Regions from separate parts of the Luteibacter sp. GL_149 genome, predicted to be linked through region 1. Evidence: riboswitches for the same ligand, from Rfam matches in the RefSeq annotation. Region 1 holds a riboswitch; the other holds the start of a gene.

Region 1 (11,192 bases):
CTCTAAAGCCTCCCGCTCCAGCCACGCAATAAACGACAACGCCGCCGCGCTTGGCGGCCGATGCGCCGAATGCACGATGTAATACGCATAACGCGTCGGCAGTTCCGGTCCGGGCAAACGAACGAGACGCCCGTCGGCAAGATGCGCGGTCGCGAGCCGGGTGCGGGCAAGCACGGCTCCCAGTCCCGACGCCGCGGCATTCAGGCCATCGGCCGAATCGCTGATCGTGTGCATGGTGCCGGTACGTGGATAGCGCACGGCTGCCGCGCGGAACCATTCGCGCCACCCTTCGGGCGCGATATCGGTAAGCAGGGGCAGGGTGGCGACATCTTCGGCGCTGGTTACCCGCGCAGCCAGTTCAGGCGAGGCGAGCGGTTGCAGCGTATCGTCCATCAGGAAGCGCGATGCCAGACCCGGCCACTGGCCGAGACCATAGCGGATGCCGATATCCGGACCGCCCTCGTCGAAGCGCACCAGCGAACGGTCGGTGTCGATCGAGAGCCGTACGGTGGGGTGGAGATCGATAAAACGCTTCAACCGGGGCGTAAGCCAGGTAGCCGCGAGCGACGGCAGGATGGTGATGCGCAGGCCGTTATCGCGGCGATGCTGTCTCAGGCCGTCCAGCACGGATTCGATTTCGGCCAGTGCGGAGCCCGCGGCGTCGGCCAGAAGGCGTCCCTCCGGGGTAAGTACCACTCCTCGGGCATGCCGCTGGAACAAGCTGACGCCCAGCGCTGTCTCCAGTTTGCGCACGTGATGGCTGACCGCGCTGGCGGTAAGGTGCAGTTCCTCTGCCGCGTGGGCGAAGTTCTGGTGTCGGGCGGCCGAGGCAAAGGCGGCGAGGGCGGGTAGCAGGGCGGATCGCATGGGCAAGACTTGAATAAATTTATAGGCTGACTCAAGAAGCATGCGCTTGTTGGCGCTGCGGTTCCAGCCACAATACACGGGTAGCCACAAGCGAGGTTCGTCATGTCGTCCGTCTCAGATGCATCTGTCCCGTCCGCCGCTCCGCTGGTCGAGCCGCGCGATTGGCGTACACCGGTCGAACTGGTCTCACTTGGCGCTATCTGGGGCGGTTCGTTCCTCTTCATGCGCGTAGCGGCGAAAGACTTCGGCCCGTTCCCGATGGTGGCCACGCGGCTGCTGCTGGGCGCGGCGGTGCTGGCGCCGCTGCTGTGGCGGGCTCGTGCGGCGATCCGCCCGGCCCATATCTGGAAGATGCTCGGCATCGGCGCGCTGAGCGCAGCGATTCCGTTCACCCTGTTTGCCTGGGGCGCCGAGCGCGCACCCGCCGGTATCGGGGCGATCGCCAATAGCATGACCGTGCTGTTCGCGGCGCTGGTGGCGTTCGTGGCATTCGGCGAGAAGATCGATACGCGGAAGGCCATCGCCCTCGTGGCGGGTTTCGTCGGCGTCGTGATTCTGGCCAGTGGTCGCACAGCGGGCGACAACATCGCTCCGGCGGCACTGGCCGGCGCGCTGGCGTCGTTGTGTTACGGCATTTCCGCCAACCTCATCAAGCGCTACCTCGCCGATCTGCCGCCCACCGCCGTGGCGGCCGGTTGCCTGCTGGGCGCTGCGATCCTCACGGCGCCGCTGGCCCTCGCCACGTGGCCGAGCGCACCGATTCCGGGCAAGTCGTGGCTGTGCGTGATCGCTCTGGGCGTCCTGTGCACGGGGTTGGCGTATGCCTTCTACTTCCGCCTGATCCAGCGCATCGGCGCACCGCGCGCGGCAACGTCGACCTATCTGGTGCCGCTGTTCGGCGTGGCCTGGGCGTGGATGTTCCTGGGCGAGGCCTTGACGCCGACGATGGCTCTTGCCGGCGCCATCATCCTGGGCAGTGTGATCTTCAGCCAGAAACGCAAGGCCTGACAGGCAGCTTCCCCTCGACGGTCCCGGCATGGAATAGTCCCGTCTGACTTTCATCACGTCAGGACTATCCATGCCGCTGCGCTCCCGTCTTCTCCTTTCCTTCGGCGTCTGTACGTTCGCCTTCGCGCTGGCAGCCGGCGCGCAGGACGTCGCACCCGTCGCGACTCCGGTAGCCGCCACCTCCGACGTGCGTCCGGCCCAGCTGGCCGATTACGACGCGTACGTGGATGCGGTACGCAAACAGTTCGACGTGCCGGGTATCGCGGTCGCCATCGTGAAGGACGGCAAGGTCGTACTGGAGTTGGGTTCGGGCGTGCGCCGCATGGGCGAAGCCGCGAAGGTCGACGCGCATACGCAGTTCGCCATTGCGTCGAACACGAAGGCTTTCACCGCCGCGTCGCTGTCCATGCTGGCCGACGAGAAGAAGCTGGATATGAACGACCGGGTGATCGATCACCTGCCGTGGTTCCAGATGTCCGATCCTTATGTCACTCGCGAAATGCGCGTGCGCGATCTGCTTGCGCACCGCAGCGGCCTGAGCCTTGGCGCAGGCGATCTCCTGTACTGGCCGGCCACGACGTATTCCACCGAGGAAGTGGTGCGGCGCCTGCGCAACGTGCCGCTGACCAATAGCTTCCGCGCCGAATACGCGTACGACAATATTCTGTTCGCCGTGGCCGGTCTGGTGATCGAGAAGGTGTCGGGCAAGAGTTACGAAGACTTCCTGCACGACCGCATCTTCGTACCGCTGGGCATGACCGAAACGCGCACCAACGTCACCAGCGTCAAGAGTGGCGACGATGTTGCCTTCGGCCACGCGAAGTACAACTTCAAGGAACTGAAGCCGGTCGAGCCGATGGCCTGGGCGAACAACACCGCGGCGGGCGGCATCTATTCCAGTGTCCACGACATGTCGAAGTGGATGCGCATGCAGCTGGATAGCGGTGTGTATGGAAAGGGTGCCGACGGCAAGGACCAGCCACTTTTCAGCGTCGAACGCCAGAAGGAAATGTGGTCGCTGATCACGCCTATCCGTATCCCCGAGCCGAGCGTTCCCGAGCTTGTCGCGGCGAAGCCGAATTTCTCCGGCTACGGCGAAGGCTGGTTCGTCTCGGACTATCGCGGTCACAAGCTGGTGTGGCACACCGGTGGCTGGCCGGGCATGGTGTCGCGCGTGACGCTGGTCCCCGATCTGAAGCTTGGCATCGTGGTCCTGACCAATCAGGAATCCGGCGCCGCCTTCCAGGCCGTGACCATGCGCGGTCTGGACGCTTTCATGGATGCGCCGAAGACCGACTGGATCGCCGCGTACGCCGCCGCCGTCAAGAAGGCGGAGGCCAGGGCCGATGACAGCATGCAGAAGCATGAGGCCGCTCGCGCGAAGGGCAGCAAGCCGTCGCTGCCGCTGGACGGTTATGCCGGTACGTACAAGGACCCCTGGTACGGCGACGTCACGGTGAAGAAGGAAGGCGGCAAGCTGGTGATGCGTTTCTCGAAGACCGCCCAGCTGACCGGCACGATGGAGCCGTGGCAGCACGATACGTTCATCGTTCGCTGGAACGATCGCTCGTTGAATGGCGACGCCTTCGTCAACTTCGCGCTGGACCCGGACGGCAAGATCCGCGAGGTACGCATGGAGCCGGTGTCGCCGCTGACCGACTTCAGCTTCGACTTCCAGGACCTCCGCCTGGTGCCGAAGGCCTGAGCCATCCCTTAGCTCTGGTAAGAGCGCCCTCGAGCGCGATCCCTTCGAAGCAAAACGGCCGGTAACGCGAATGACGCGTACCGGCCGTTTTTTTTCCGGCGATCGTTCGCTACCCGTACTGGGGGATCGCGCTCAAGCGCACTCTTGCGGACGCGTTGTCCGTTACAGGTGCTTCGTACGATCAGGTTGGTGGCGCATCCGTGCTCGACACGGGTGCGCCGGCCGCATTCGGTCCCGGTACGTCGCTCCCCGTGCTGCGCAATACCAGATCCTGCGGGCGCAGCAGCGGGATATCCGCTCCACGCAATCGCGCAAGCACATCGAACAACAGATCGCTGCGCACATTGCCGACATCGCGCGGACTACCGACGTACGCGGTAGCGACGAACATCATCGCGGTGCGATCCACGCTGTCCAGTTGCACGGTGGGCGGGGGTGTCGACTGCACGGCATGATGCGCTTTCATCGATTCCAGCATGATGGTGCGCGCGGCGGACGCATCGGTATCCAGCGGCATCGGCAACTTGATCTGCACGCGACCCTGCGGATTGGCCATCGTCATGTTGCGCACGGGTTTCGTGATGAACGAGGAGTTCGGCACGATGACCGTCGAGCGGTCGCCCATCTGGATTTCGGTGGCGCGGACATTAATGCGGCGGATATCGCCCTCGGCATCGTCGAGGACCACCCAGTCGCCGACCTTCACCGGACGTTCGGCCAGCAGGATCAGACCCGAAATAAAGTTCTGCACGATCGCCTGGAGACCGAAACCGATACCCACCGACAGGGCACTGGCGACCCATGCGATGTTCTGCACACTGAGCCCCATGATGAACAGCGCGAACGCGAACACCAGCACGCCGCCGGCATAGCCGAGCAGGGTGGTGAGCGAACTGCGCATGCCGGCATCCAGGCTGGTGCGCGGCAGCCACTGGTGGGCCAGCCAGTTCTTCAGGATGCGGACGGCGAGAAGGCCCAGAAAGAAGATGCCGATAGCACCGAGAATGCGATCGGGTTGGATGGCGAGTCCGTAGAACGTCATTCCCTCGAGTTTGCTGCCCAGCGCGACGATGTCCGTTGCCCCGGCGCCGAAACCCGTCATCACCGCGCTGACGCCGAACAGGAACAAAGCGAGGCGGGCCACACCCGACAGCAAGACACCGGCCTGGTCGAGCAGCTTCGGATCCATACCGAAGGCTGCCTGCGCGCGTGCGCTCATCGGGCCCTTTTCCGACAGCAGCGTTTCGAACAGATCGTCGACGAGGCGCATGGCGAGATACGTCGCACCGACCACCAGCGTCGTCCAGATGATCTGCCGCGAGATGAAAACGGCGAACGCGATGTACCCGCTAAGCATGCCCAGCCACGACGCGACGACGCACAGTGTGGCGGCGGCGATCATGACGCTGGCCCAGATCGGTCGCGGCGTTGGCGGTGTACCGTCTTCGTGGAGGCGATGCGTGCGGCTCAGGCGGACCAGCGACATCGTAATAAGTGTGGAGAGCACCGCCGCATGCAGGAAACTGGTGACGACAGTGGCCGCGAGACTGGCGCCGGTCGTGCGGTTGATTTCCTTGATGAACTCGAAGACCACCGCCGCGGTGGCGATGTAGAAAGGAAAGCGGCGCAGTTTGTCCGCGGTCTCGTCGCTGAGGGTCGGCAAACGCCACGAAGGCCGCTTCGGCGAAAGCAGTGCGCGGCCCAGTCCCGCGACGAAGGCGCCAAGGAAGAACAGGCGGACAAGCCCTTTCGCCAGCCCGTCGACTTCTTCGCTCAGCGTGCCGTTCCAGTTGACGCCCTGATAAATGAGCTGCGCACCGAGGCCCGTGGTGAACGTCGCAAGAAACGTAATGGCCAGCGCCATCGCCGACCGACGCAACCGGCCGGCGGGCATGCGGTCGGTCGTGAGCTTGAAGACGCGGCGTTCCAGATACCAGCGCACGACGGTGATCAGCAGCAACCCGAACAGCGTGCAGACAAAAAAGGGTACGCGATTGCCGGGCTGGAAATCGGCGACAAGGTCGTCGCGCGCCTGGACCGTCAGGTCGCGCAGGTTCGAGTAGTCGCGCGGAAATGCCTGGGCGGTGTCCGACCAGAACGGTTTCGAGAAGGGCGAGTTCGTGCGCCGGGAAATCGTTTCCTGAAAACGCGTGCGGCGCAGATCGCTTAGCTGGGAAGCGAGCTGGGTCGCATCGAGCGCGATGGCGTCGGCCTGCTTGACCTGCCCATCCGCCGTGTCGAAGCCTTTCTGGGCATCCTTTCGCTGCGTGGCCAGTTCGGGCGCTTCCTTCGTCGTGCCGGTCGGCGCGGGCCCCAGCTGGTCGAGTCTCGCCTTCGCGGCATCGCGGTTCGGTTGCAACGCGATCGACAGCTTCTGCGCCTGTCCTTGCAGGTCGGTGACCTTGCTACGCAGATCGTCTATCTGCGAATCGGTCAGATCGGTCGTCTTCGCCGTCTTGATCTGGGTGATCTGGTCGCGCAGATCGTCCAGTTTCTTATTGGTGTCGTCGTCCTGCGCGAAGGCCGCGCCCACGCATGCGAAGAGGATCAGGGTCAGGAGAAATCGTAGGGTTCGCATGGCTCGCATAGTCGGGGGAGGCGGGACGGCGGGTCAACGGAGAGCCGCTTTGTGCGCCATCCGCGGTGAACATCGCGTAAGGTGCCTATCTTATGCGGCATTGCAGCGTTGCTGCGCCCCATTCCGGCGGCTATCCTGCCGCCCCTCTGAAGGGAGAGGAATCCGTCATGCGCAAGAAGCTGGTTGCCGGGAACTGGAAAATGCACGGCTCGCGCGTCATGGCCGAGGAACTGGTCGATGGCATCCTGGCGAATCTGCCGACGGGTGTCGATGTCCTGGTCTGCCCGCCGAGTGTATATATCGGCGAACTCGTCGCCCGCCATGGCGGCACGGCGCTGGCTTTCGGTGCGCAGGATTGCTGCCCGCATCCGGGGTCGGGCGCCTATACGGGCGATGTTTCAGCGGAAATGCTCCGCGACGTCGGCGCGACCTGGGTCATCGTGGGTCATTCCGAGCGTCGCCAGTATCACCAGGAGTCGGACGAACTGGTCGCGCAGAAGTTCGCTGCGGCACAGGCCGCCGGTCTGACTCCCATCCTGTGCGTGGGCGAAACCCTCGCGGAACACGAGGCCGGTCTTGCGCACGAGGTCATCGCGCGCCAGCTGGCCGCCGTACTGTCCGCCAATGGTGTCGGGGCCTTCTGGAACGCCGTGGTGGCCTACGAGCCGGTCTGGGCCATTGGCACCGGTCTGACGGCCTCGCCGGACAAGGCGCAGAAAATTCATTCATTCATCCGTAGCCAACTGGCAAAAGAGGATGCTAATATTGCTCGTCTGACCCGGGTGCTTTACGGCGGAAGCGTCAAGCCGGCCAATGCGGCCGAGCTGTTCGCCCAGCCTGATGTAGACGGGGGTTTGATCGGCGGCGCCGCTCTGGCAGCAACCGATTTCCTGGCGATTTGCGCCGCGGCGCGTTAACTGGCGCGACTCGGCGAGAGAAAACATGTTCATCATCTTTAGCGTTTTCTACATTCTGGTTGCCGCTGCGATGATCGTGCTGATTCTCATGCAGCGCGGCGCCGGTGCCGATGCAGGCTCCGGTTTCGGTGGCGGCGCATCCGCAACGGTCTTCGGCGCACGTGGCTCGTCCAGCTTCATGACGCGCGCCACGGGCGTCCTGGCGGCACTGTTCTTCGTGCTCAGCCTCGGCATGGGTATCTATCTCGGTCGTGGCACCGTCGCGCAGCCCGCTGCGGATCTTGGCGTGATGTCCGGCCTTGAAACGCCGAAGGCTCCCGCCAACAATACAGCGCCGGCAACGCCCGCCGCGACGGACGTGCCGAAGGCCGCTCCCGCCGCGAACGGAGACGTCCCGTCGGCAACCCAGGCACCGGCAACGGCGCCCAAGGGCGATGTACCCGCCGCTGACCCGGCGAAGAAGTAACAAGCAACACCAACAGATTTGCCCAGATGGCGGAATTGGTAGACGCACTACCTTGAGGTGGTAGCGACTTAGGTCGTGGGGGTTCGAGTCCCCCTTTGGGCACCAATGCAAAGCAAAAAAACCCGCCTATGGCGGGTTTTTTTGTGGGCGTGATTTTCATTTGCCGTTTCAATCCCTTTGGCCCCCAGTGTCAAGAGTGTTTCTTGTCTAATGGATGCCGGACTTCGACTTCATAGTAGGGTGCGCGCCGTGCGACGTGAAGTTAGACTTGAGCAGCCTCGTAGCCACACTGATCAGTCGATCAGTGTGTAGTGGGAACAGGGAAATTCATGAAGAAGGTTCTTTCTGCTGCAGTGCTGGCATCGGCTATATATCTGGCTGCGCCCGTTACTTACGCCAACGATGGCGAAGCGTTCATCGCAGTCAATGCCGGACAAAGTCGGTTTGGTTCGAATCAACTGCTGATGCCCCGCCAGTTGGGCCCTGATAGCGGACCTCTCGACAAACAATCGATTGATCGGACTGATCGCGCGTTCAGTGTTTCTGCCGGCTACCGCTGGGCAATGTCGGACACGCTTAAGCTCGGCTTCGAGGGTGGCTATGTCGACCTCGGTGAGGTCGCCAGTCGCTACCAGCGGGGTTCGGTTTATGGGTGGTATACCGACGAGAAGCGCAAAGAGAAGGCGAAAGCCCCGTTTCTGGGCCTGAATGGACGCTGGACCATTACCGGGAAGTGGTCATTGATGGCACGGGCAGGTATCGCGCGTTATCGATCGAGGTTTACGGTCGATGGGCAATACTGGATGTATGGCTTGAGGCGTGCCCCATTCCATGACAACCAGGATCGGTCCAGTAACGCCTATTACTACGGTGTAGCCGTTGGATATGACATCACTCCGCGTCTTGGTATTGCTCTTTCCTTCGACGAGTACGCGCCCAGGATTCAGAGCGACGAGTTCGGGCTCATGCGAATGGAAAAAGTCCATGTTCGCGTATCGGGCATCCGGGCCGAATATCGTTTCTGAGCGTCGATGGAGGCTCTACCGTATGGATATTGCCTATCCATACGGTAACGGTATCCTCGATACTCGATCTCGACCTTTTGCGCGCAAGCCAGTCTTCGCGCAGTCGAACCGAGGGGTGCTGCGACGGATCTGATCCGCCACGCTCGGTTTCGATCTCTTCGGACAAGGGCGCCCTCCATGACCGGATGGTTTCGCCATGTCTGCTTCCGTTATTCGTCTTGCCATCGCTACGTCCGTGATTGTTCCGGACATCCATCAGGACGATAGCCATTTTGTGGCTTCGCTGCGGCGCCTTGGCATCGAGTCCACCGCCTGCGTCTGGAACGATTCCGCCGTGGATTGGGTGACATTCGATGCGGTGCTGATCCGTTCGATCTGGGATTACTTCAAGCACTACGCGGCCTTCAGGCAATGGCTGGACCAGTTGCCCGTTCCGACAATTAACAACAAAGACCTGCTGCGCTGGAATAGCGACAAGCGTTATCTGCTCGAACTCGCGGAGCAGGGCGTCGATATTATTCCTACGCAGATCGTATCGGCGAAGGAGTTGCAGCAAACGCTGGCCACGATGACCGCACAGGAAGTCGTCGTTAAACCGACAATCAGCGGCACGGCCTGGCATACGGCACGCGGCGTGGTTGGCGAAGCAGGGTTCGAGCGCGCCATCGCGCAACTGCCGCTGGAATTCGACTATCTGGTGCAGCCCTACGTCCCCGAAGTTGTCAGCGATGGTGAATGGTCATTGCTTTTTTTCGACGGCGAGTACAGCCATGCGGTGATCAAGCGACCGGCCGCCGGCGACTATCGCGTGCAGTCCGACTTCGGTGGTACCGCAGAACTCGTCGAGCCCGATGCGGCTCTTATCGCCAGCGCGAAACTTGCCCTTGCGGCCGCGGCAGCGATCGGCCATGCCGACGCCGCCTATGCACGCGTGGACGGGGTGGTTGCCCAAGGTAATTTCCTGCTGATGGAGCTGGAAATGATCGAACCCTTTCTGCATCTCGAGGCTTACCCTGAGGCTGCGGAGCGCTTTGCGGGCAATATATGGAAGCGTTTGGCTGTCTGATGTCGTCCGGACGTTATCGGAAAATTCCGCTCGGCATCGCATCGGCGCGGAGTTACTCGCATTGAAGGTCTCTTTGCCGGACGCGCCACCCCAGGCATCTGCCACCACAGGTTCGGTGGCTCCTTCTTCAGTGTTTGAAAGGAGCGGATTATGACAATACGGAGCATAGTCGAAATGGATTTAGCAGAATCGCAGAACGGTATACGTTGGAATTACGCAGGTAAAGGTGGATATCGAGAGGCGGCAACAGACACACTTGATCGTAAGTTAAGGCAAGCGGCAGGTTTGTCTGCACTTCTTTACGGGGATGGGCTGACGCCCTTTCTAGGAATGAATGACGTGATTAAGGATGACATTCTTTGGTTGCTGCACGACACCATCTGTGAAGCGATAGAAGCCCGAGAGGAAGAATCGAATGGGCTTAGGGCAAAGAAGAATGAGTAATTTTCTTTCCAGGGCTCACGGCATTTGCTTACCGCCATCGAATGTCGCACGTCGCCCGCCGATCGATAGCGTCAACGGTGTTCCCTTGGCCGACATTTCGATGGTTTCCCCAGTTTCCAGCGAAACGAAACTCCTCGGCCCGGTAGGGATCAGACGTACCACTCCGATGTCGGGAAGCATCAGCGACCAGTCATCGTTTTTCTTTGTCAGTACGACGATATCCGGAGTGCGTTCAGGGGTGTTGTCAAAGCGATACGTGCCAAGGTGGGCTACCGCCGCGTCGCGATCCACGGGGACCATTTCGGCAACGCGCGGGCGAAAGTCCGGCCAGTCGTACGCTGCGGCGACGGCTTTGACGTACTCGCCACCCAGATAAGAGCCGTTGTCCCCGTTGGTCATCACCACTATGCCGTCGCCGCTGTCCAGGTACATCGCATAGGTGCTTTTAAACCCTGCGTTTCCACCTGAGTGCATGACTCGACGATGGGCTCCCTCACCGGCGACAAACACACCGAAAGCGTACTTGTTGAGTGCCGGCATCAGCATGTTGTGTGCCCATTCCGTGGTCAGGAATGAGTCGCCTTGCAGATAGGCACGCCGCATTGCTGTCACAAAAAGAGCCAGATCCCTGGGAGTCGTCCATAATCCGGCGGCGGCTTTCTCCGGGTAAATATTGGCACCTCCAGGGATTTCAGTTCCATCGTAGAAATGGCCTGTCGCACGCTTCGTAACGCTTGCGGGCAACGGCTGTTCGAAGGTGCTGTGTCGCATCTGCAACGGATCGATTACCCATTGTCTCATCAGTTGCTCATAGGTCTGTCCCATACGTCGTTCGAGAGCAACCTGCGCAACGGTATAGCCGCCGCCTGAGTACGCGTAATTCGTACCCGGCACGGTCGCGATAGTTACGGGTGCGGTCGATGCAGGTGCATGACCGGACACGACCTGCTCGTCCGTGGGGATCGCAGTGCCCGGTGGATAGCCCGGAAAGCCCGGCACGGTTGCCCCGGCGGTATGCGTAAGAAGCTTGCGCAGGGTAACGGGGTTGTCTGGTGTTTGCTTGCCGGGTGGTAGCCGCATGGGCGCCAGGTAGATATCGATGTCGGTATCCAGATC
Region 2 (11,192 bases), 2.2 Mb from region 1:
GGGCTGGTCGGTGAAAACCGGTTGGCCGTTGGAGCCGATGCAGCGGCGGATGGGGTTCTGGGCGAGAGCGATGGCCGGCGCGCAGAGCAGGGCGATGGCGAAAGTGGCGCGGAGGAGGGTGGTCACGATGTCTCGCCAAGGGTAGCTGGCGGAGACTATCGGATCGGGCGTGAATGGCACGCGTGGTGTGTCACGGTTTTGAAGCGTGTGGCGCCGTCTCGCGAAAACCGGCTGCACCGCACTAGATTCCTGCCTGCGCAGGAATGACGATACGCGGTGGATAAGTGGGGGAGGCTCTGCGTCGCTCTCGGCCCCTCTTCGTCGTCGTTCCTGCGCAGGCAGGAACCTAGGGCGATCACGTACGAAAAAGCGACGCCTTACCCCAACCGCTCCAACACACTCGTCGTAGAACGCGCCCGATTGATCGTATAAAAATGTAGCCCCGGCGCTCCGCCATCCAGCAGCCGCCGGCACAGCTCGGCCACCACGTCGGCCGCCAGTTCGCGAATCGCCGCCGCATTGTCGCCATGGGCCTGCATCCGCTTCACGATCCAGCGCGGGATCTCCGCGCCGCACGCTTCCGAAAAACGCTGCAACTGGCTGAAATTCGCGATCGGCATGATGCCCGGCACGATGGGAATGTTCACGCCCAGTTTCGTTGCATCGTCCACGAAGCGGAAGTACGCATCGGCATTGAAAAAGTATTGCGTGATCGCGCCGTTCGCACCCGCGTCGACTTTCGTCTTGAAGTGTTGCATGTCCTTCAGCGCGTTTTCCGCCTGCGGATGGGTCTCCGGATACGCCGCCACTTCCACATGGAAGTGGTCGCCGCTGTGCTTGCGGATAAAGCTGACCAGCTCCGCCGCGTAGCGGAAGTCGCCGGGCGACGCCATGCCCGACGGCAGGTCGCCGCGCAGCGCCACGATGCGACGGCAGCCGGTTTCGCGGTAGGTATCGAGCAGGGCCGCGATCTCGGCCCGCGTGCCGCCCATGCAGCTCAGATGCGGCGCGACGCTGAGAGCATGCTCGGAGCGCAGGCGTTTCACCGTCTCGTCGGTATAGCTAAGCGTCGATCCGCCCGCCCCGAACGTCACCGACACGTAGTCGGGCGCATGGGACTTGAGCTTGCGTACGGTGGTATCGAGCTGAGCCCGCTGTTCGTCGGTCTTCGGCGGAAAGAATTCGAAGCTGATGGCGGGCATGGCTAGGGAACCGGCTGGATGTTGGCTCCGAGTATATATCTTTCAATCGAGATGAAAAGATGTCTATTTATCGACTTTGTAACAAGTCCTCGTTCCGTCCGGGTGAATCGCCGTCGCGCTGCGGGCATCGAACCGCTGTCCGCCAGTTTCCCTGTTTTCGTCGGAAAAGTTGGCGACGAGGCGGGTACCGTCCGCGAAGGTGGTCTGTTGCAAGCGGCGGTCAGCCGATAACCAGCTGAATCCGGTTAACGCCTGAGTGCCCAGCTTGCGATGGAGGGCACTGAAGAACGCATCCTGGCGCTTTATCGCGGGAAGGCGCGTCGCAAGACTGCCGGCACTCAGGTGATATAGCGCCGGTACGTTGTAGAGCATCTGGGTCAGTTCGCTGTCCGCATGGACGTTGGTCAGCTTCAGGTTGTCGAAGTGCCAGTGATGCGTCGTGACGATCGAATCGTGGAACACGGCCTGATACAGCGGGAGACGGAATGCCGGATCGAAGTGCACCGTGCGATATGGTTCTTTCATGGGAACGGGCTTGAAGAACACGGCCGGTTCATAGGCTGGGTACCAGTTGCCGACGTAGTAACGCGATCCCCGGTTCGGTTTGACCCCGACGCCCAGATCGCGATCGCCCCAGCCGATGACCGGTGTCTGCATGCCATGCGCGAAGACCAACCCTTGCGCCGTGGCCGCATTGCCTCCTTCGGAGCCGGTCGGCAGTCGAAGCGATGCGCTTACCCACGACATGCTTGCGATATTGCCGTCGGCATTTTGCTGCCGGGTCATCGTGGCACTTGGCCGGGTACTTTCGAATGACATTCCCGTGGCATATGCGTCGAGAAACCAGCTATTGAACGGAACCTTCGCGTGCAACGCGGAAATGCGCGCTTCGAGTAGCGGGCGAACGCAACGCGGGTCGGTGTAGTGACCATTGCCCTGAAAGCCTGGCCGGGGCGTTCCGTTCTCGCGAACGATCGCGCAGGTGGAGTAGGCCCGTTCGTCAAGATGTGCGGTGATCCAGTCCGGGTTTACGTCGCGAGGTAACGCCGTTTCGTAGGAATCGTAGGGCCCGATCAGATAACCCGCCTCAACGGCGGACGCGATGGCTTCCGGGTGCCACAGGCCGCCTTCCCATCCCTCGCCCAGACCGATCCAGAGATGGGATAGCCCAGATGCCCGCAACCGGTGCATCGTCGACAGAGAGACACCACCACCCCAACGCGACGGATCGTTCGTCAGCGCTGCACCGAAAACCTTCTTGACCTGTTCGCGCACGATTCCGTAGCTATCGACGAGTACCGTCATGTCGGGTTCGTCGCTTAGCCATCTATTTCTGGCTTCCGCATTGAGAGCGCTGTTGAGCGCATCCAGCAAGCTGCGTTTCTCGTAATCGTTCGGTGTACCTTCTGCTGTCGCAAGAAGCTTTCGCGATTCGGCATCGAAGCGATCTCTGAGTCGGCCCGCCAAAGGATCGGCTCCGCGGAGTGAGGCCACGAGTACGGTCCAGTCCCTGACATCGGGGGGCGCGAGTAATCCGCCGCCCCATAAATACACGTGTGTCGCGCCGATCAGCTTGTCGACATCCGGAGCAGTGTGGCGCTTGGCCTCGAGCGTTTCAAAACGATGCGTAGCGATCAGCCATCGCCGATACCGTTTCGCCGCATCGAGCAGGTCGGTGTCGCCTTCGCCCAGATGCAGGATCAGGGTGAGCGGCGTATCGACGTTGAGCGCGGTGAACTGGTGGCTTGCCGTGACAGCAAGCGCATCGTCATCGGCGCTGAACCGAAGTCGATTGTCGAATGGGCTGGTCAACAACCAGCTAAGCGAGAACGCACCATGGTTATTTCCCCACAGCGGCAGGCTGAGATCCTCGGCGGTATTCGTCTCGCCCATGTTTTCGACCATGAACTGCCGCCAGACAGCGTTGCCCCGAGGAACGTAATGTCCTTCGGCCAATGGCAGGATCAGTCCTTGTCCCATCGCCGCCCCGGGCTGGCGCAAGAACCGGAGTTCGCCGGGATTTTTTGCATGAATCGTCAGCGCGAGGTCTTGCCCTTCCAGTACCGCATCGACGCGGTAGGCCTCGTCGTCCCACGACCATGTGGCATGGGCATCGGTGGCGATGAGCGATGCCACGCGATGCCCATCCACGCCGGTCGAAACGGTGACCGGCGCCTGGTGGGCCGGTGTTGCCCTGATGGCAAAAGTGTCGGGTTCGACCGTCACCTGCCATTGCGCGTTCTTGAGTACGACGCCGGCGAACGACGATGACGATACGAGAGCGGTACAAAGTGCCACCAGTCCATGGATGAGGCGCATAACGGTTCTTCCTTGAGAGCTACGGGGTAACTCGTACACGCTAGTTATCGCGGATGGCAATTTCCGGGCAAAAAAAGAGCGGCCCGAAGGCCGCTCCTTTCATGGCGCCGGGATGCGGTGCAATCAATCAATAACGATAATGATCCGGCTTGTACGGACCTTCGACCGGCACGCCGATGTATTCGGCCTGTTCCGGCGTCAGCTTCGTCAGCTTCACGCCGATCTGCTCCAGATGCAGGCGTGCGACTTCTTCGTCGAGCTTCTTCGGCAGGCGGTAGACCGACTTCTCATAGAGATCCTTGTTCGCCCACAGATCGATCTGCGCGAGCGTCTGGTTCGAGAAGCTGTTCGACATCACGAAGCTCGGGTGGCCATGGGCGCAACCGAGGTTCACCAGACGGCCTTCGGCCAGCATGTAGATGGCGCGGCCCGAAGCGAACGTGTAACGGTCGACCTGCGGCTTGATCGTCTCGCGGGAGACGTCCTTCGCCGTGTTCAGGCGATCGATCTGGATTTCGTTGTCGAAGTGGCCGATGTTGCAGACCAGGGCGTTGTTCTTCATCGCCGCCATGTGTTCCAGCGTGATGATGTCCTTGTTGCCCGTGGTGGTGACATAAATGTCGGCGATGCCCAGGGTTTCTTCGATCGTCGTGACCTGGAAGCCTTCCATCGCCGCCTGCAGGGCGTTGATCGGATCGATTTCCGTCACGATAACGCGCGCGCCGAAGCCCTTCAGCGAATGGGCGCAACCCTTGCCCACGTCGCCGTAGCCGCAGACGACCGCGACCTTGCCGGCGACCATCAGGTCGGTAGCGCGCTTGATGCCATCGGCCAGCGACTCGCGGCAGCCGTAGAGGTTATCGAACTTGCTCTTCGTGACCGAGTCGTTGACGTTGATCGCGGGCACCAGCAGCTTGCCGGCTTCGGCCAGCTGGTAAAGACGGTGGACGCCGGTCGTCGTTTCTTCGGACACGCCGCGCCATTCGGCCGCGACCTTCGTCCAGAAGCCCGGGCGCTCTTTCGCGACGCGCTTCAGCAGGTCCTTGATGACCTGTTCCTCGTGATTCGCGCCCGGGCTGTTCACCCAGTCCGAACCCTGCTCGAGTTCCAGGCCCTTGTGGATCAGCAGCGTGGCGTCGCCGCCATCGTCGACGATCAGCTGCGGGCCGGTCTCGCCCGGATGGGTCAGCATGTCGAGCGTGCAGTCCCAGTACTCTTCCAGCGACTCGCCCTTCCAGGCGAACACCGGCAGGCCACCGGCGGCCATGGCCGCGGCGACGTCGTCCTGCGTCGAGAAGATGTTGCAAGAAGCCCAACGAACCGATGCGCCGAGTTCGCGCAGCGTTTCGGCGAGGACCGCGGTTTCCTTGGTGACATGCAGCGAGCCCGAAAGACGTACGCCCTGAAGGGGCTTTTCTTTCGCGTAGCGGGCGCGGATCTGCATCAGGCCCGGCATTTCCTCTTCCGCCATGCGGATGCGGCGGCGGCCGAGGGCGGCTTGCGAAATATCGCGGACGTTGTAATCGTGGGTCACGTTGTCTTGGGTGACGGCGTTCATTGGCGTAGCTCCGGATGGTCACGGGGGCGCCGTTGTCGAACACGCCGCGCCGAGCCTGGCCGGTGGTAAGCATGAAAGCCCCAACGGTCGCAGCGCCCCTCGGCGGGCAAAACGGACGCCGATTATATCTCCTAATCGCCATGAGCGGATGAACGTCGGTTTCGGTACTCTCGGGGTTCGATCCATGCAGACGAGATCCCGATGGAAGCCGCACGCGACGCTGAATTCCTCCCCCACGACGGCCCGCTACGCGAGGATGTACGCCGTTTAGGGGCCCTCGTCGGACAAATGCTGGCCGAGCAGGGCGGGCAGGCATTCTTCGAACAGGTGGAACACGTCCGCACCGCCGCCATCCAGCGCCGCCGCAGCGGCGAAGCCGTCGAGGCCCTGGCAAAGCCGTTGACCGGCCTGGATGCGGCCGGAGCCGAGGCGCTCGCCCGTGCCTTCGCCACTTATTTCCAGGCGGTGAATACCGCCGAGCGCGTACATCGCATCCGGCGCCGCCGCGACTACCAGCGCGAAGGCTCGTCGCCGCAGCCGGAGTCACTGGCCGCCGTGCTGGCGCGGCTGAAGCACGAAGGCGTCGGTCGCGACGAACTGGTGGCATTGCTCGGTCGGCTGGACGTCGAACCGGTATTCACGGCCCACCCGACCGAAGCGGTACGACGTTCGCTGCTGGAGAAAGAACAGGAAATCGTCCGCGCGCTGGTGGACGAATTCGATCCGACACGTACGCCGCAGGAACTGCGCGACGACGACGCGCGCATCCTGATGGCGCTGTCCGCGGGCTGGCAAACCGCCGAAGCCTCACCGGTGCGTCCAAGCGTGCAGGACGAATTCGACCACGTCGGTTTCTATATCGCCCGTCCCATTTATCGCGTACTGCCCGCGTTGTACGAAGCCTTGCAGCAGGCGCTGGGCGAAACCTATGGCGAAGACATCGTCCCCCCGCGCCTGCTTCGTTTCGCCACCTGGGTCGGTGGCGATATGGACGGTAACCCGAATGTCGGTGCCGAAACGATCGCGGCCAGCCTATCCGCCCAGCGTTCGCTGGTGCTGGAACGCTACGGCGAAGACCTGGGCGAGCTGGCGCGTCTGCTCAGTCAGACCGAAGACCGCGTCGATCTCGACGAGAAACTGGTGCGCCGTCTGGAAGATTACCGCGAACGTCTTCCAGACACCGCCGCACACATCCGTCCACGTCACGCGGACATGCCATATCGTTGCTTCCTCGCCTTCGTAAGCGCACGCATCGACGCAACCCGGCACGAACAGGACGACGCATACGCGTCCGCCGATGAGTTCATTGGCGACATCGCACTGGTCGAAAAAAGCCTCGCCACGAATTGCGGCGAACACGCCGGTGCATACGCCGTTCGCCGTCTGTTGTGGCGCGCGCGTACGTTCGGCTTCCATCTCGCCCGCCTCGACGTCCGTCAGGATGCCCGGGTACACGACGAAGCGCTTGCGGCGTTGCTCGGCGAAGACGACTGGGCGCAGCGCGACACCGCACGCCGCGTCGCCACCCTGCGCCCCTATGCCAGCGGCGAGCGCAGCTTTGTCGCTGGCGAGAACAACGAAGCGGCGACCATGCTGCGCGACGTCTTCGCCACGCTCGCCGACTCGCGCAAACGCTACGGCAGCGAAGCGACAGGCCTTTACATCATCAGCATGGCCGAAACAGCGGCGGACGTACTCGCCGTCCTCGCGCTCGCGCGTCGCGGCGGCCTGCTCGAAAACGGCCGCGTTCCCCTCGATGTCGCGCCGCTGTTCGAAACCATCGACGACCTGAAAGGCGGCCCGGAAACATTGCAGGCGCTGCTGGACGATCCGGTCTATCGCGATCACCTGAAAGCGCGCGGCGACCGGCAATGGGTCATGCTGGGCTATTCGGATAGCGGCAAGGACGGCGGCACCGTCGCATCGCGCTGGGGTCTGCAACGTGCACAGGTGGAAATGCTGGAAGTGGCGCATGGCGCCGGCATCCGGCTCGGGTTCTTCCATGGTCGCGGCGGCTCGGCCAGCCGTGGCGGTTCGCGCATCACCCCCGCGCTCATGGCATCGCCACGCGGTTCGGTAGGTGGCGTGCTTCGTGTGACGGAGCAGGGCGAGGTCATCCATCGCAAATACGGCATTCGCGCACTGGCTGTGCGTAACCTGGAACAGACGCTGGGCGCCGTATTGCGTGCCTCGCTGCGACCGCGCATCGAAGAAAAGCGCGAACCGCAGTGGAAAGAGACGATGGCGCGGCTGTCCGATCGCAGTCGCGTAGCATATCGCGCATTCGTCGATACGGAAGGTTTCGTCGAGTACTTCCGTGGTGCCACGCCGATCGACGTGATCGAACGCATGACGCTGGGATCGCGTCCGGCGCGTCGTCGCAGCATGAAAGGTGTAGAAGATCTCCGTGCGATTCCCTGGGTATTTGCCTGGACGCAATGCCGTGCTGTGCTGACGGGCTGGTATGGACTAGGCAGCGCTCTGGACGAGGTATCGAAAGAATGTGGCGAGCAGGCGCTGGTCGACATGGCGCACGACTGGCCGTTCTTCTCGACCATGCTGGACGATGTGGAAATGATTCTGGCAAAAGCCGATCTGGCTATTGCCGAAGCGTTCTCGCAACTTGCCGGCGAACGCCACGCTACATTCTTCCCGATGATCCGCGATGAATTCGAGCGCACGGTACGTTGGGTGCTGAAGCTGAAGGGTGCCGATGAATTGCTGGCGAGCGACCCGCGTCTGGCTACGTCTATTCGCCTGCGCAATCCGTATGTCGATCCGATGAGCTTGTTGCAGGTCGATTTGCTGAAGCGCTGGCGCGCCACGGGCGGTCAGGACGATGGATTGTTGAAAGCGCTGGTCGCGTGCGTGAATGGTGTGTCGCAGGGGTTGCAGAACACGGGTTGATTGGTGTCGCGGCGCCTTGAAGAGCTGATCGAGCGTAGCCGCGACAACCCAATGCACCGCACTGGGTCCCTGCCTGCGCAGGGACGACGAGCGCTCTTCAGCGTCAACCGTTTTCTAGTTCTTCCCAGCGCTTGTAAGCCGCATCCAGCTCGGCTTGCAGCTTCGCGATGGCTTCGTTGTTACGAACGATCACCGCATTGTCCTGCTGGAAATAGCCGGGCGCATTCATCGCTTCGGTACGCGTGGCGATGTCCTTCTCCAGCGTCTCAAGCTTCTCGGGAAGCAGGTCGAGTTCGCGCTGTTCCTTGAAGCTCAGCTTGCGCTTCGCAGGAGCGGGAGCCGGAGCGGATGTCGCTGGCAGCTGAGCTTTCGACGCGCGTGCCATCGCGGCCGCGGCAGCCGGGCGCTGGCGCACCCAGTCGTTATAGCCGCCGATGTATTCGCCGACGACGCCATCGCCTTCCAGCACCAGCGTGCTCGAAACGACGTTGTCGATGAACGCACGGTCATGCGAAACGAGCAGCAGCGTGCCGCTGTATTCGCCGAGCAGTTCTTCGAGCAGCTCCAGCGTTTCGATGTCCAGGTCGTTGGTCGGTTCATCCATGACCAGCAGGTTGGACGGCTGCGCGAACAGCTTCGCCAGCAACAGGCGATTGCGTTCGCCGCCCGACAGGCGGGTGATGGGTGCGCGTGCGCGTTCCGGCGAGAACAGGAAATCCTGCAGGTAGCCGATGATGTGCTTGCGCGTGCCGTTGAGCTCGATGTACTCGCGACCTTCGGCCACGTTGTCCAGCGCATTCAGGCTATCGTCCAGCGTCGAACGATGCTGGTCGAAATAGGCGATTTCCAGTCCCGTGCCCAGCGTCACCTCGCCTTCCTGCGGCTTCAGCTCACCCAGCAGGATTTTCAGCAACGTACTCTTGCCCGCGCCGTTCGGACCGATGATGCCGACACGGTCGCCGCGCATGATCGTGGTGGAAAGATCGCGCAGCAACGTGCGGCCGCCATACGCCTGCGTCACGTTTTTCGCGTCCACGACCTTGCGGCCGCCGGACTGCGCGTTCGCCAGCGTAATCTTCGCGGTGCCGGTTACCTCGCGCCGCTCGGAGCGCTCGTTGCGCAGCGCCTTCAGCGCACGGACGCGACCTTCGTTACGGGTACGACGCGCCTTGATACCCTGACGAATCCAGACCTCTTCCTGCGCCAGCTTCTTGTCGAACAGCGCATTGGCCTGCGACTCGGCGTGCAGACGCTCTTCGCGGCGACGCAGGTAATTTTCGTAATCGCCCGGCCAGCTGGTCACATTGCCGCGGTCGATTTCGACGATGCGCGTCGCCAGCGAGCGCAGGAAGCTGCGGTCATGGGTGATGAAGATGATGCTGCCGCCGAAGTTCTTCAGGAAATCTTCGAGCCACGCGATCGCTTCGATATCCAGATGGTTGGTCGGTTCGTCCAGCAGCAGGAGATCGGGCGCGCGCACCAGGGCCTGGCCCATCAGTACGCGACGCTTCATGCCGCCGGAAAGATCGGCGAAGTCGGCCGTTTCCGGCAGTTCCAGCTGTTCCACGATCCGCTGCACACGGGCGTCCAGATCCCACGCGTTCTGCGCTTCGATCTGACTCTGCACGTCGCCCAGCGCGTCGAAATCGCCTTCGGCCAGCAGGTGGTGATAGCGGGCGAGCAGGTGACCGAGCTCGCCCAGGCCCTCGGCCACGACGTCGAAGACGCTGCCGGCGGTGCCCTGGGGGACTTCCTGGGTCAGACGCGCGATGCGCGTGCCGCCCTGAACGCGAATCTCGCCGTCGTCGGGATGAATCTCACCCGCGATGAGCTTGAGCAGGGTCGATTTGCCGGCGCCATTACGGCCGACGATACACACACGCTCGTTCGGTTCGATGGAAAGATCGACCTGTTCGAGCAGGAGGGGGCCGCCGATGCTGTAGTCGACGTGGATGAGTTGGATAAGAGACATCCCCCTAGTGTAGCGGACTGCCCCTCAGTCGACGCCGAGTCTGTACTGCGTGGTCTGCCGATAAACCGCTCCGGGCCGGAGGACCACCGCGGCGGCGTCGGGTCCGTTGATCTGGTCCGGGAAGGCCTGGGCCTCCAGCGCGAAGCCGGAAAAAGCCTCGTAATGGCCGCCTTCGCGGCGCCCGGTGCCGCCCAGTTTCTGGCCGCTGTAGAACTGCAGGCCGGGTTGATCCGTCGACACGGTCAGGCGCCGGCCGCTGGCCGGATCGGCCACGACGGCTACCTCGCGCAGCGATGCGTGGCCGCCGGTCAGAGCGTAGCAATGGTCGAAGCCGCCAGCGATCTTCAGCTGGTCGTCCGGCCAGAGCAGGCGCGCGCCGATGGGTGCCGCGTCGCGGAAATCGAAAGCCGAGCCAGCGACGGGCTGGCGCCGGTACGGAATGCCGCCCGCGTCGGTCGCCAGGAACGCATCCGCGTCGATGCGCAGCATGTGATCGCGGATGTCGCCGCGACGATCGTTGAGATTGAAATAGGGATGCGACGTCAGGTTCACCGGCGTGGCCGCATCGGTGTGAGCGGCGTATGCGATTTCCACCGTGCCGTTGTCGTCGAGGCGATAAGTCACCTCCACGCTCAGCTCGCCGGGGAATCCGCCTTCGCCCTCGGGCGATACGAGACGCAGGTGCAGTTCGCCAACCGACGCCTCGACCTCCCATAGTCTGTGGTGAAAACCGTCCAGTCCGCCATGCAGGTGATTGGGACCGTCGTTCCGGTCCAGCCGGTAGGGCACGTTATCCAGCTCGAAACGGCCATCGCGGATACGGTTGGCCCAGCGCCCGATGAGAGCCCCCATATACGCCGTCGCATCCAGATAGTCGCCCGGCGTGGCGTGACCTAGCAGCACATCGCCGAAGCGGCCCTGACGATCCGGTGCCTGCCAGGAAAGCAGGGTGCCGCCGAGATCGCTGATGTCGACCGTCATGCCGGTGGCGTTGCGCAGTGTCCAGCGATGCGCGGCGCGGCCGTCTGGCAGCACGCCCCAAGGCCGGGCGGAAGTAATGGCGTTCATGGATCGCTTCCGTGCTAGCTGGGGATGATCTGTCTATGGGCTTCGTGATACTGCCGCGGTGTGCAGTCGTATTCGCGGCGGAACACGGCATACATGTACTGCAACGAGGTGAAGCCGCAGCGCACGGCAATATCCGTGAGCGGCGTCGTCGAACCGGCGAGCAGTT

What was found. A riboswitch is a leader RNA that binds a small molecule or an ion and turns the genes downstream of it on or off. The one in region 1 is predicted to bind S-adenosylhomocysteine.
Region 2: another riboswitch for S-adenosylhomocysteine. It lies ahead of ahcY (adenosylhomocysteinase); the one in region 1 lies ahead of AC3IR3_RS12825 (ATP-grasp domain-containing protein).

What each region holds. Positions count from the first base shown of each region.
Region 1 is NZ_CM174395.1:2,889,931-2,901,122, reverse strand. Features, by position in the region: gene AC3IR3_RS12865 (LysR substrate-binding domain-containing protein) at 1-873, opposite strand, end outside; gene AC3IR3_RS12860 (DMT family transporter) at 970-1,875, shown strand; gene AC3IR3_RS12855 (serine hydrolase) at 1,946-3,580, shown strand; gene AC3IR3_RS12850 (DUF3772 domain-containing protein) at 3,762-6,158, opposite strand; gene tpiA (triose-phosphate isomerase) at 6,326-7,075, shown strand; gene secG (preprotein translocase subunit SecG) at 7,101-7,541, shown strand; tRNA gene AC3IR3_RS12835 (tRNA-Leu) at 7,562-7,646, shown strand; gene AC3IR3_RS12830 (outer membrane beta-barrel protein) at 7,871-8,566, shown strand; S-adenosyl-L-homocysteine riboswitch at 8,671-8,747, shown strand; gene AC3IR3_RS12825 (ATP-grasp domain-containing protein) at 8,763-9,632, shown strand; gene AC3IR3_RS12820 (hypothetical protein) at 9,807-10,076, shown strand; gene AC3IR3_RS12815 (serine hydrolase domain-containing protein) at 10,092-11,192, opposite strand, start outside.
Region 2 is NZ_CM174395.1:670,139-681,330, forward strand. Features, by position in the region: gene AC3IR3_RS03045 (DUF4124 domain-containing protein) at 1-126, opposite strand, end outside; gene metF (methylenetetrahydrofolate reductase [NAD(P)H]) at 378-1,202, opposite strand; gene AC3IR3_RS03055 (glycoside hydrolase) at 1,266-3,521, opposite strand; gene ahcY (adenosylhomocysteinase) at 3,649-5,079, opposite strand; S-adenosyl-L-homocysteine riboswitch at 5,097-5,186, opposite strand; gene ppc (phosphoenolpyruvate carboxylase) at 5,281-7,986, shown strand; gene AC3IR3_RS03070 (ATP-binding cassette domain-containing protein) at 8,090-9,958, opposite strand; gene AC3IR3_RS03075 (aldose epimerase family protein) at 9,983-11,026, opposite strand; gene AC3IR3_RS03080 (XylR family transcriptional regulator) at 11,041-11,192, opposite strand, start outside.